Regions from separate parts of the Microbulbifer sp. JSM ZJ756 genome, predicted to be linked through region 3. Evidence: predicted binding sites of a transcription regulator. Region 3 holds the regulator's gene; each other region holds the start of a gene.
What was found. The regulator LexA, encoded in region 3, represses DNA repair genes until DNA is damaged. The targets are predictions, from matches to a motif close to ACTGTNTNTANANACAGT.

Region 1: a site for LexA is predicted at 2,021-2,038, ahead of ACH6CX_RS06440 (VRR-NUC domain-containing protein). Genes of this name have one in related genera too.
Region 2: a site for LexA is predicted at 2,482-2,499, ahead of ruvC (crossover junction endodeoxyribonuclease RuvC). Genes of this name have one in related genera too.

Annotation. Positions count from the first base shown of each region.
Region 1 covers NZ_JBISER010000003.1:49,780-53,988, forward strand. The annotation lists gene ACH6CX_RS06430 (zinc-binding dehydrogenase) at 1-772, opposite strand, end outside; gene ACH6CX_RS06435 (hypothetical protein) at 970-1,755, opposite strand; gene ACH6CX_RS06440 (VRR-NUC domain-containing protein) at 2,133-3,803, shown strand; gene ACH6CX_RS06445 (ATP-dependent DNA helicase) at 3,791-4,209, shown strand, end outside.
Region 2 covers NZ_JBISER010000008.1:154,883-159,091, reverse strand. The annotation lists gene aspS (aspartate--tRNA ligase) at 1-1,541, shown strand, start outside; gene ACH6CX_RS13850 (YebC/PmpR family DNA-binding transcriptional regulator) at 1,655-2,398, shown strand; gene ruvC (crossover junction endodeoxyribonuclease RuvC) at 2,510-3,040, shown strand; gene ruvA (Holliday junction branch migration protein RuvA) at 3,115-3,726, shown strand; gene ruvB (Holliday junction branch migration DNA helicase RuvB) at 3,841-4,209, shown strand, end outside.
Region 3 covers NZ_JBISER010000001.1:497,431-501,639, reverse strand. The annotation lists gene ACH6CX_RS02200 (DUF6586 family protein) at 1-467, shown strand, start outside; gene ACH6CX_RS02195 (hypothetical protein) at 630-884, shown strand; gene lexA (transcriptional repressor LexA) at 1,226-1,831, opposite strand; gene ACH6CX_RS02185 (TIGR00730 family Rossman fold protein) at 2,007-2,648, shown strand; gene ACH6CX_RS02180 (DUF6763 family protein) at 2,658-2,978, opposite strand; gene ACH6CX_RS02175 (TetR/AcrR family transcriptional regulator) at 3,113-3,751, shown strand; gene nagZ (beta-N-acetylhexosaminidase) at 3,814-4,209, shown strand, end outside.

The DNA of each region.
Region 1 (4,209 bases), on a different contig from region 3:
CGGCCTTCAGCCAGTTGGGTTTATCACCCGGGGTAAACTCTGCAGCCCCGAACACCACCAGCCGCCCGGTGGGTGCCAGCGCCGCGAAGGACTGTTTCTGTATCTCGCCGCCGATGCCGTCCAGCACTGCGTGCAACGGTCGGCCGGCCAGCTGTTCCCGCAGCTGTGCCCCGAAGTCGTTACCGCGCACGATCACCTCATCGAAACCCAGCCCCGCCAGGAATGTGCGCTTGCTGTCCGAGCTAACCGTACCGATGGGCACTGCACCCATTTGCTGCAGCATGCGCATGGCCTGCAGCCCCACGCCGCCGGCGGCGCTCTGCACCAGCACCAGCTGGCCCGGCCGCACCGCACCCAGGTCAGTCAGCGCGTAGTAGGCAGTAAGGCTCTGCACCGGGAAGGCCGCCCCCTCGGCGAATGACCAGCCCTCGGGCATCCGGCGGCAGTGCTGCGGCGGTACATCCACACTGGTGGCGTAGCCGCCGAAGCGGATGCAGCCGTAGACACGGTCTCCCACGGCAAGGTCGGTCTCAGCCGCGGCACCCAACTCGCTCACTATCCCACTGAATTCCAGCCCGGGGACAAAACTCCCCTCTGGTGTGGCCGAGTAGAGGCCGGTAAGCGCGAAGATATCGGCGAAGTTCAGGCCCACGGCCTTCACCTCCACCCGGATTTTATCGGCGGCCAGTGGCTGCAGTGGTTCCTCCACCAGCTGCAGGTTACTGATGGCTCCGGCCTTGCGCGTGCGCCAGGCACGCCGGGACTGGCTCATGAATAACAACCTTTCATTTACGCGGTGAAAGAAGTCAGGGTAACGGTATGGAGATCGTGCGGCCAGCCTGGACGGCCGGCGGGAGTGAGGCCATCAATGGACGGCCGCTGCAGCAGCCGGCCGCTTCCCGGTCGTGACCGTTAGGCGAGCCAGCTGCAGGGCGAAGGGAATAACAGGAGGACTATTAAGCGAGGCAGCTATTCTTCAGTGCTTTCCATCCCTGCACCAGTTGCGGATTCCGGGGCTTGCGCAGCTTCGCCAGCCTCATCCGCCGCTTCGATTCCGTCCGTGCTTCCCTGTTGTTCCATGGCCGCCTGCAGGAACACCCGCATCAGGTTGTCCTTGAGTTGCTGTCGATGGGCGGCACGGAGTTTTTTCAGGTGTGCGGATTCACCGGGAACCTGTAGCTTCGGCAGGACTTCGCGGACAAACTCATCGCCATCCCAGGGCACCGTCGCCTCGCTGTCAAAGCTGCTCCTGACCTTGATAAATTTGTCACCCTCGACAAACAGGTACACATTGGAAAAATACCGGCCACCATTATTGGTCTCAAACTCAAATGAGGCCTTGAGTCCCTCCAGCTGTCCGTCGGCGGAAGCTACCGTATGCGGATCCACCTGTTCGGCTCCCCGCGAGCGGTAGTAGCCAAGTTCCGTCGCCCGATCAATCTCGGCAAGTACCCTCTGCATCTCCTGCTGCAGCAGGGACTCAGTGTCGCCCCAGTCGAAGTGATTGATCGGGTATACAAACAGGTCCAGGTTGTCAGATGGATACTGCTTGTTGGCGTAGTCGTAGAGCACGCCGAGCATGGGCTCATCAAAAATTTTGCTGTCGGTCTGGACAAAATGCTCGGTCTCGGCCGGTGCGACCTCTATGGCCGTGTAATCGGTGGCATCCGCGGGCCTGGCAGGCTGGTGCGAGTCGACGGAGGCACAGGCGGCAATGGCCGCAGTGCAGAACAGGAGGAGGGATTTCCTGAGCATCACAGGGTTCTCCAGGATTGCGGTTTATTATTGATCTTTTCACGCGCGACCGCATACCGGCGACGGCAGCCAGAAAAGGCACGGCCAGCAAGAAGGGTCTCCATCCTGCTGTCCGGTCATTGCATCATACCGGCTTCGCGCGCATCCATACTAACCGCAAACTACAGACCCGGGTTGGGATCACGGTCACAGTGGTATTCCATCCAGCCGGGCCGGCGCCCCTGTCCAGCGGGTCGGCTGCAGGGTTTGTCGTCGCAGGCCCCATGCTGTATAACCATACAGCTCCCGTGCGGCAACCGGCCCGCTGTCCCCAGCCGGCCCTCACCCGCTTCCGCAACACCACCGCTGGCAACCATCCCGGAACAACCTGCAGGCCCATGAGCGAACCCGTCGAACTGGCACCGGACTATTACCTGAGCAACTTCCGCGCCCTGGTGGATTTTGTGATGGCGCGGTATGAGGGCCTGCTGTCGGCGGGGGAGCAGCGCTTTTACCGGGACTTCTGCGCGCTGCAGCCGGACAGCCAGCGGCTTTATGTGCGGCTGCTGTCGCGCAAGGGTGTGCCGTCCTCCTGTGGCGCGCTGTTCCGGCTGGAAAAACTGGCCTATGCCGAGATCACCGACCTGCCCCGCGCCGCCGACCAGCTGGTGGAAGCCGGCCTGTTATTGCGCGACCCGGCACTACCGCTGGAAGAAATTCTGCCCCTGTTCACCAAGGCAGAGCTGCTGGGCAACAGCCCCGTTCCCCTGCCAAAAGCGCTGAAGCGCCCGGAGCTGGAACAGGCCCTGCTCGAGCAGGAGGCCGCAACGCCTGCCTTAATGAAGGCACTGCTGGAAGGGGAAACCCTGCTGGCGGTGCAGGCGGCGGAGCACTTCGAGACCTTCAAGCTGTGCTTCTTCGGCAACCTGAACCAGGACCTGACCGACTATGTGCTGCGCGACCTGGGGTTGTTCCGCTACGAGGCCTACCCGCTGGACCGGGAACACCTGCCGTTCCGGGACCGGAAGCAGATCGACCGGCACCTGCGCTATTACGATTGCCTGGCCCAGCTGGAGGAGGCCCTGGAGGGCGAAGCCGAAGACATCCTCGCACTGGCGGAGCAGCTGCCCGACGGCATCGATGGCGATGCCACCCTGCACCGGCGGCTCGACCGCCTGCGCCTGACACTGGCCCGGCAGCTGGAGCGCATCGACGCCCTGGAGGCCGCCGACCAGCTCTACCAACGCTGCACCCGGCCACCGGCGCGGGAGCGGCGCGCACGCATCGCGGTCAAGCGCGACGCTGTCGACACCGGCCTGGCGCTGTGCCGGGAAATCCTCGACGCGCCCCACAACGAGGCCGAACAGGTATTTGCCGAGAGCTTCGGCTACCGCACCGCAAAGAAGGCCGGGCGCCTGGATGGCTGGGAAGCACCGGCCCGGCACCAGCCGCCCACGGAGACCGTCGCCCTGCCCCGGCTAGCCGAACGGGTGGAATTGCTGGCGGCGGCGCACCTGGAACAGGGCCACGAGGAGAACCAGTGTTACTGGGTGGAGAACACCCTGTTCAAGGGCGTGCTGGGGCTGTACGTGTGGGACATCCTCTTCAGCCCGGTGCCCGGGGCCTTTTTCAACCCATTCCAGGTAGCGCCCAGCGACTTCCGCACCCCCGACTTTTATCCACAACGCCGCGCGGCGTTCGAGCAGCGCCTGGCGGAGCTGGACGCTGGCACCCTGGCGGAGCGGGTATGGCTCCACTACCGGCAGAAACAGGGTATCGCCAACCCCCTGGTGGCCTGGGAGGGCCTGCCGGAAGAGCTGCTGGCACTGGCGCTGGAACGTATCCCCGCCGACCACTGGCGAGTGCTGTTCCGCCGGCTGCTGGGGGATATCGCCCACCACCGCAACGGCCTGCCGGACCTGGTGCTGTTCCCGGCCGGGGGCGGTTACGAGCTGGTGGAAGTAAAGGGCCCCGGCGACCGCCTGCAGCAGAACCAGCAGCGCTGGCTGGCCTTCTTCGCCCGCCACCGGATCCCGCACCGGGTACTGCATGTGGAGTGGCAGCCTTGAGCGAATCAACAGCCGTGAGCGAGGAGTCACCAACCTCGGAGAGCGACAACACACTACAACTGTCGGTCAAGGAACTGGTGGCGTTCGCCTGCCGCAGCGGCGACCTGGCCAGCGACGGGCCCGGCGGCCCCACCGCCGAGGAGGGCATCCGCGCCCACCAGAGACTGCAGAAGAAACGCCCGCAAGGCAGCGAGGCCGAATACCGGTTACAGGTTGCACTGCAGATCGACGGCCAGGCTGTGGTACTGGGCGGGCGCGTGGATATCCTGCACCCACCGGCAGACCTGCACACGCCTGTGCAGCTGGATGAGATCAAGACCACCTACGTAACACCGGAACAACTGCCGGACTCCGCCCGGGCACTGCACTGGGCGCAACTGAAAATCTACGGCTACTGCTACCTGCT
Region 2 (4,209 bases), on a different contig from region 3:
AGGCGGTTAACCCGAATATGGCCACCGGCGAGATCGAGGTCTACGGCACTGCCCTGGAGATCCTCAATACGGCGGAAACTGTCCCGTTCCAGCTCGACGAGCACACCGATGTCGGTGAAGACGTGCGTCTCAAGTACCGCTACCTGGACCTGCGTCGCCGCGAGATGCAGCACAACCTGCGCTTCCGCTCCAGGCTGACCACGGCCATCCGCAATTACCTCGATGGCGAGGGCTTCCTGGATATCGAGACCCCGATCCTGACCCGCGCGACGCCGGAGGGGGCTCGTGACTACCTGGTGCCGAGCCGCACCCACGACGGCAAGTTCTTCGCCCTGCCGCAGTCGCCGCAGCTGTTCAAGCAGCTGCTGATGGTGTCCGGCTTCGATCGCTATTACCAGATTGCGAAGTGTTTCCGCGATGAAGACCTGCGGGCGGATCGCCAGCCGGAATTTACCCAGATCGATATCGAGACCGCCTTCCTCGACGAAGACGCCATCATGGCGATTACCGAGGCCATGGTGCGCAGCCTGTTCAGCGAACTGAAAGGTGTCGAGCTGGGTGACTTCCCGCGCATGAGCTATTACGAGGCCATGCTGCGCTTCGGTTCCGACAAGCCGGACCTGCGTATCCCGCTGGAGATGGTGGAGATCAAGGACCTGATGACCGAGGTGGAGTTCAAGGTCTTCTCCGGCCCGGCCAATGACCCCAAGGGTCGCGTGGCGGCGCTGAAGGTTCCGGGCGGCAACGACAAGCTGACCCGTAAGCAGATCGATGATTACGGCAAGTTTGTGGGTATTTACGGGGCCAAGGGCCTGGCCTACATCAAGGTCAACGACAAGGATGACCTCGAGGGCGGCCTCCAGTCACCGATTACCAAGTTCCTGCCCATCGAGACCCGCGCGGCGATCCTGGAGCGCATGCAGGCCGAAAACGGCGACCTGATTTTCTTTGGTGCCGACAAGGCCAAGATCGTCTCCGAGGCACTGGGCGCCCTGCGCTGCAAGCTGGGCGAGGACCTGGACCTGTACACCGCCGAGTGGGCACCGCTCTGGGTAGTGGACTTCCCCATGTTCGAGGAGGAGGACGACGGCAGCCTGACCTCGCTGCACCACCCGTTTACCGCTCCCTCCTGTTCACCGGAAGAGCTGGAAAAGAACCCGCTGGAAGCGCTGTCGCGGGCCTACGACATGGTCCTGAACGGCACCGAGCTGGGTGGTGGCTCGATCCGCATCCACAACCAGGACATGCAGCAGGCGGTGTTCCGTACGCTGGGGATCGACGAGCGCGAGCAGCGCGAGAAGTTCGGCTTCCTGCTCGACGCGCTCAAGTACGGCGCGCCGCCCCACGGTGGCCTGGCCTTCGGCCTCGATCGCCTGGTGATGCTGATGACCGACAGCGACTCAATCCGCGATGTGATCGCCTTCCCGAAAACCCAGAGCGCGGCCTGTGTCATGACCGATGCCCCGGGCACCGTGGATTCGCGGCAGCTGCGCGAGCTGAATATCCGCCTGCGCCAGAAGAAGGAAGAGCAGGTCAGTTAACAGTTGCGTCCCCTGCCGGCGCTGGCCGGCAACCAGTGCCATCCGGGTCCCGGCTGGCACCGGGGTGACGACAGGTTTGCAAAAGCCACGACGGAGAATTACCGGAGAGAGTAATGGCTGGACACAGTAAATGGGCCAATATCAAGCACCGCAAGGCGGCCCAGGATGCCAAGCGCGGCAAAGTTTTCACCAAGATCATTCGCGAGCTGACCGTCGCTGCGAAGAGCGGTCCCAACCCGGATGACAACCCGGCCCTGCGCGCTGCTGTCGACAAGGCGCTGGGTGCCAACATGAAAAAGGACACCATCGACAAGGCGATTGCGCGCGGCGCGGGCAATGCCGAGGGTGATAACTACGAGGCGGTGACCTACGAGGGCTACGGTGTCGGCGGTGTTGCGGTCCTGGTGGAGTGCCTGACCGATAACCGCAACCGCACCGTTGCCGAAGTTCGCCATGCCTTTACCAAGCGCGGCGGTAACCTGGGAACCGATGGTTCGGTAGCCTATCTCTTCACCCGCAAGGGCCAGATGTATTACGAGCCCGGCACCGATGAGGATGCCCTGATGGAGGCGGCCCTGGAGGCCGGGGCCGAGGACATCGAGACCAACGATGACGGCAGTATCGAACTCACCACCGAGTTCCAGGACTACATGCCGGTAAAAGACGCACTGACTGAGGCGGGCTTCAAGCCGGACGGTGCCGAAATAGCCATGATCCCGTCCACCACCATCCCGCTGGAAAAGGATGGTGCGGAAAAGGTGCTGGCACTGGTGGATATGCTGGAAGACCTGGATGACGTGCAGAACGTCTATACCAATGCCGATATCCCCGAAGAGGTCATGGCCGAGCTCGGCTGACCCGGGAGGGTGGGCCGCCCGGCCCGCCCTGCCTCCCTTGACGCCTCCCGCCCGCCTTGGGACACTTCTTACCTTTCGCCATTACTATATAAACATACAGGAAGGCGCCCTTTGACCCGAATCCTGGGGATCGATCCCGGCTCGCGCAAGACCGGATACGGCCTGATCGACGTGGAGCGCGGCAAGGCCCGCTATGTGGCCAGTGGTGTGATCCGCCTGCCCGACGCGGAGCTGCCCGAGCGCCTCAAGCTGATCTTCGATGCCGTGAGTCAGATCGCCGGCCAATACCAGCCGGCGCAGATGGCGATCGAGAACGTATTCATGTCCAAGAGCGCAGGCTCCGCGCTGAAGCTGGGCCAGGCCCGCGGCGCCGCCATCGTGGCGGCCACCCACGCCGACCTGCCGGTGGCGGAATACGAGGCGCGCAAGGTCAAGCAGGCCATCGTCGGCAGTGGCGCGGCGGACAAGCTGCAGGTGCAGCATATGGTGAAGACCCTGTTATCCCTGCCGGCCGCGCCGCAGGAGGACGCCGCCGATGCCCTGGCCGTGGCGCTGTGCCATATGCACACCATGCAGACCCTGGTGCATACCGCGGGCAGTGGCCGGGGCCGCTTCCGACGCGGTCGTCTCACGGTTTCCTAGCGGGCGGTGGCAGCCGGGAAGGTTGCACGGGAACATATATAAAGAAGTAAAACCACACAGAGAACCGGATAACGATGATCGGAAGACTGAGCGGCAGCCTCGCCGCAGTACAGCCGCCGCACCTGCTGGTGGATGTGCAGGGGGTGGGCTATGAAGTGCTGGCCCCGATGACCACCATTTTTGAACTGCCGCCGGCAGGGCAGCCGGTGGTGCTGCATACCCACCTGGCCGTGTCCGAGACTGCGCAGCAGCTGTACGGCTTTATCCGTGAGGCGGACCGCGCACTGTTCCGTACCCTGATCAAGGTCAATGGCGTCGGCCCCAAGATGGCGCTGGCGATCCTGTCCGGCCTCGACGGCGCTGCGCTGTCGCGCTGCGTGTCGGAGGATAACGTGGCGGCGCTGGTGAAGGTGCCCGGGGTGGGCAAGAAAACCGCCGAGCGCCTGATCATCGAGCTGCGCGACAAACTCGCGCCGCAGTTCGGTGACAGCAACGATATCCCGCTGATGGCCACTGCGGCGGAGCCGAAAGTCGACCATGCCGGGGAGGCGGAAAGCGCCCTGGCGGCACTGGGTTACAAGCCCACCGAGGCCACGAAGATGGTGGCGCGGGCGACGAAGGAGCAGCCCGATGCAGACAGTGCCACCCTGATTCGTCTGGCCCTCAAGAGCATGGTGCCGGCATGAACGGTGTCTGGCCAGCTAATGGTGTCGTAGGGGCGGGCATCGTGGCCGCCCGTCCGGAATTGGGCGAGCACGAGGTTCGCCCTTGCGGTTGTGATTATGCTGGCGGAGGAAGCCATGATCGAAGCTGACCGACTGATTGCGCCCGAGCCCATTGGCCCCTCCGGCCAGGAAGATCAGCACGATCGCGCCGTGCGGCCCAAGAGTCTCGCCGATTATGTGGGCCAGCCGGTGGTGCGCGAGCAGATGGAGATCTTTATCCAGGCTGCCCGCCTGCGCGGCGATGCCCTGGACCACACGCTGGTGTTCGGCCCGCCGGGGCTGGGCAAGACCACGCTGGCCAATATCATCGCCACGGAAATGGGTGTCGCCATCAAGACCACCTCGGGACCGGTGCTGGAGAAGGCCGGCGACCTGGCAGCACTAATGACCAATCTGGAGCCGGGTGACGTCCTCTTTATCGATGAAATCCACCGCCTCAGCCCG
Region 3 (4,209 bases):
CGGCATTGCGCAAAAGCCAGCTACTGCTTGAGTCCGCTCCCGCAGGGGGGCTGCACCAGGCTGCCGTGCAGGATGCCGTGGTGTTGCAACTGTGGCTGGCATACCGGGCGTTCCTGTGTGAGCTGGCGCACCAGCTGCAACTGGGCAGCCAGCCGGAGTCGCCGGGGCAGCTCGCCCGTGATGCTGCCTCCCGCGGTATGTCGTCTTCCGAGGCGGCCGAACTGGAGGCCCTGGCAGGGGACCCGGAGAGCTGGCTGGCGGGTATAGAAGCGGCCTGGCTGGGGTTATGGCAATTCTCCGGTAGCCGCGCCTCGCAAGGCAATGGAGCGGGCTCCCCGGCGCAGGTAATTCCCCTTCGCGACCTTTCACGGCAATCTGCCGCCCCTGACCTGGATGCCCTGCGGAACTGGCGGGAGTCGATGGTGGAGCTAATCCGGCGCCAGCGAGCGCATATGGAAGAGTATTAGCGGCCAACCCGGGGGCCGCGATCCAGCAACTGCCTGCTGCGCTCCGGCTGCAGCAGCCCTGGCCGCCCCAGGCCCGCGGGGCAGTCCGGAGCCTCCCGTACACTGATTCTACCTCCTTCCCTGTGTTACACTGCGCAAAACTTGATGTTGCAGGAGAAGCGAATGTCCTCCGAAACTTTTGAAATTATCGAACTCGCCAACGGCGATGTCGCCCTGCGCCGTGCCGGGGAGAAGGAGGATCCGCTGGTGCGTATTCATTTTTCGGACGCCAGCTCTGAATTCTTGCGCGAGCACAAGATTGCAGTGGCCCGTGCCATGTTGGAAGCCGGCATCGACGCCGTGCAGAATATTGATGAGATTGCGGCCGAATACCTCGAGGAAGAGGAATTGGAGCCTGTTAACCACACAATCCACTGATCCCCTCGCCGGGGCCGGCCAGCGGTGCGGCAACACAGCCGATGCTGCTGCTGGTCGCCCATCCAATACCCTCCAGCCCCTCACTGGGCCCACCTGATACCCATCTCGAACCGGCTGTTGAACTGTGCCAGGCCGCCGCGCCGTCCTGCCCGGGCGCACGCCAGGGGCGCAGACGCGTGTGCGTGGCTGATGCTGGTGACAGTTACGGACGGCGGCAGGTACCCGCGGGACTATACGAAACCCGCGGAATAGTGCGAAGGCGTGGGTTGCTGAGAAGATAGGGGGTTAGGCCCTGCCCAACTGGGAGGGCAGGGGGTTCGTCGTTACAGAGTGTGCCCGGGTCAGGGACTCTGCCGGATCACGCCCACGGCCAGGCCCTCAATGACAAAGTGCTTGTCGCGCATATCTACCTGAATTACATCGAATTCCTCGTTCTCCGGCAGCAGTTGCACGGTTGCCTGGTTGCCCTTGCGGCGGAAGCGCTTGACGGTTACCTCGTCCTCAATCCGGGCGACAACGATCTGCCCATTGCGTACCTGGTCAGTGCGCTGCACGGCCAGCAGGTCGCCGTCGAGAATTCCCGCATCCCGCATACTCATTCCGTGGACGCGCAGCAGGTAATCTGCCGGCGGGTGGAAGAAGTCTGTGGGCAGGTCACAGTAATCCTCGATATTTTCCTCGGCGAGTATCGGGTTACCCGCTGCTACACGACCGACGATCGGCAACCCCGGGTGATAATCGGGTATACGGATTCCGCGGGAGGCTCCCGCCACCATTTCGATGGCACCCTTGCGGGCCAGCGCCTTGAGGTGTTCTTCGGCGGCATTGGGGGATCGGAACCCCAGCTGCCGGGCAATTTCCGCGCGGGTAGGGGGATAGCCGGTTTCATCGAGGTAGGTCTTGATCAGCTCGAGTACCTGGGATTGGCGGGCCGTGAGATTGGTCATAGATTCACCTGGTCGTGTGTCTGTATTTTTATACAGTTGCTGTGATTATATACAGATTTACCCCCGGCGCAAATTCACAGCGCTGTCGTCACATACTGCTACATTGGAGGGAGAGACAGGGAAGAACCGACAAAATAACAAGCGTTGAGAAACGCGACAGAACAGGGAAAGTGGAATGTTAGATGCCAAGATGCCCGAGGCCTGGCGCGTCCTGCGTATCCAGTCCGAGCTGGTGGATGGAATAGAGCGCCTGATTGCGCTGACTGGTGCGGTGACCGTATTTGGCAGCGCGCGGTTTACCGAAGAAAGCCCGGAATATAAACAGGGAGTACGGCTCGGGGAGCTGTTGGCTGCGGAGGGAATCTCGGTAATCACCGGCGGCGGGCCGGGATTGATGGAAGCCTGCAATCGCGGGGCACACCCGCAGCCGGGGGCATCCATCGGCCTCAATATTGAATTGCCGTTCGAGCAGACGGCCAACCCATACCAGGATATCAGCCTCCACTTTCGCTACTTTTTTGTGCGCAAGTTCATGTTCGTAAAGCACGCCGTGGGGTTTGTCGGCTTGCCAGGCGGATACGGCACGCTGGACGAGCTCTTCGAGGCCCTGACCCTGGTGCAGACGCAGAAAGTCCTTCATTTCCCGATTGTTCTGGTAGGGCGCCGCTACTGGGCGGGCCTGCGCGACTGGCTGGTGGATACGGTACTGCAGAGCAAATGTATCGACGCATCCGACCTGGACCTCTTCCATGTTGTCGATACCGTCGATGAGGCGGCAGAAATTATTATCGACTACATCCGCGAGCGCGAGCAGTAGTCATTCGCTTCAGAGGGATTCATCGGTACCGCTGAAGCTCTCTCCCTCCAGGTAATCCAGCGGGTTTTGCTCTTCGGGTATGCCGGGATCGCTGGAGCTGGGGCTGTGCTCCCGTGCGGTCATGCCATAGGCGATATTGGCGTCTTCGGGTGGAGGAGCCGGAGCCAGCGGCAATACCTGCCATTGCTCCATGTCCAGCTCATCGAGGGTGCCGTCGAGGTACTGGATTTCGATTGTCCTGTGCAGGTCGTCGAGGGCGACCACCTCGAACAGTTGTCCGCTCTCCAGCATCTCGAACCAGTTGCCTATGTCAGGGTGGCTATGTGCCATGATCCTTGTCCCCTTGCGTTTGACTTCCAATCTAATGTCTGCCTGCCGCCTTCAGTACCCGCGATTTTTCGGATACAAGTGTGCTAATCTCAGCCAGATCAAAACAAGTGTTTAAATTGTTGGTTTGAATTTGTATGACCCAGACAGATACGGTCAGTCGGATTCTGGATGCCGCAGAGGTACTGTTTGCCGAACGTGGCTTCACGGAGACCTCACTGCGCACCATTACCAGTACCGCCGGGGTCAATCTCGCAGCGGTAAATTATCATTTCGGGTCAAAAAAAGAACTGATCCAGGCGGTGTTTGAGCGTTTTTTGACGCCCTTTACAGAGACCCTGGCCGCAGACCTGGACCGGCGGGTGGCTGCAGGCGAAAAGCTGGAAGTGGAGGAGCTGTTGGGTAGCCTCTTCCGCGGCGGTGTGGCGAGCCTGGCGGCGGAGGGGCGTGATCCCCAGCGGTTCATGCGCCTGCTGGGCATGGCCTATACCCAACACCAGGGCCACCTGCGTCGCTATATCGTGTCCCGCTATGGCGAGAGCTATCGTCGTTTCGCCGGCCTGCTGAGCCAGGCATTGCCGGGAATCGACCCGGTCACTTTCTACTGGCGGCTCTATTTTATGCTGGGGGCGACGATCTTTACCCTTTCGAGCTTTGATGCCATCGACGCTATCCTCAGGGAGGATTTCGACGCGCAAAGCAGCCTGCCGGAAACACTCGACCGCCTCGTGCCCGCAGCTGCGGCCATGTTGCGGGCGGATACGGAGAAGTCATAAGCGAGACTTTAGCGCCGGCGGATGCAGGCTGTACCGCCAGTGTTAAGCAATGAGGGAATAAGATGGGTGAATTGATTGGTCCGGTAATGGTTGATGTCGAGGGCACCGAGCTCACGGCAGAGGACCGGGAAGTGCTTCGCCATCCGCTGGTGGGTGGGCTGATTTTCTTTGCCCGCAACTACAGCAGTCGCGCACAGTTGCGGGCGCTTGTCACCGAGATCCGTGACCTGCGCCCGGAGATCCTGCTGGCAGTTGACCAGGAGGGCGGGCGCGTGCAGCGTTTCCGTGACGACTTTACCCGCATCCCCTCCATGCAGTTGTTGGCCGCCAATGCGGATGCGGACCAGTTGCGTGATGCGGGCTGGTTGCTGGCGGCGGAATTGCGTGCCGAGGATGTGGATTTCAGCTTTGCCCCGGTGCTGGACGCCGATGACCAGCACTGCCGCATTGTCGGTGAC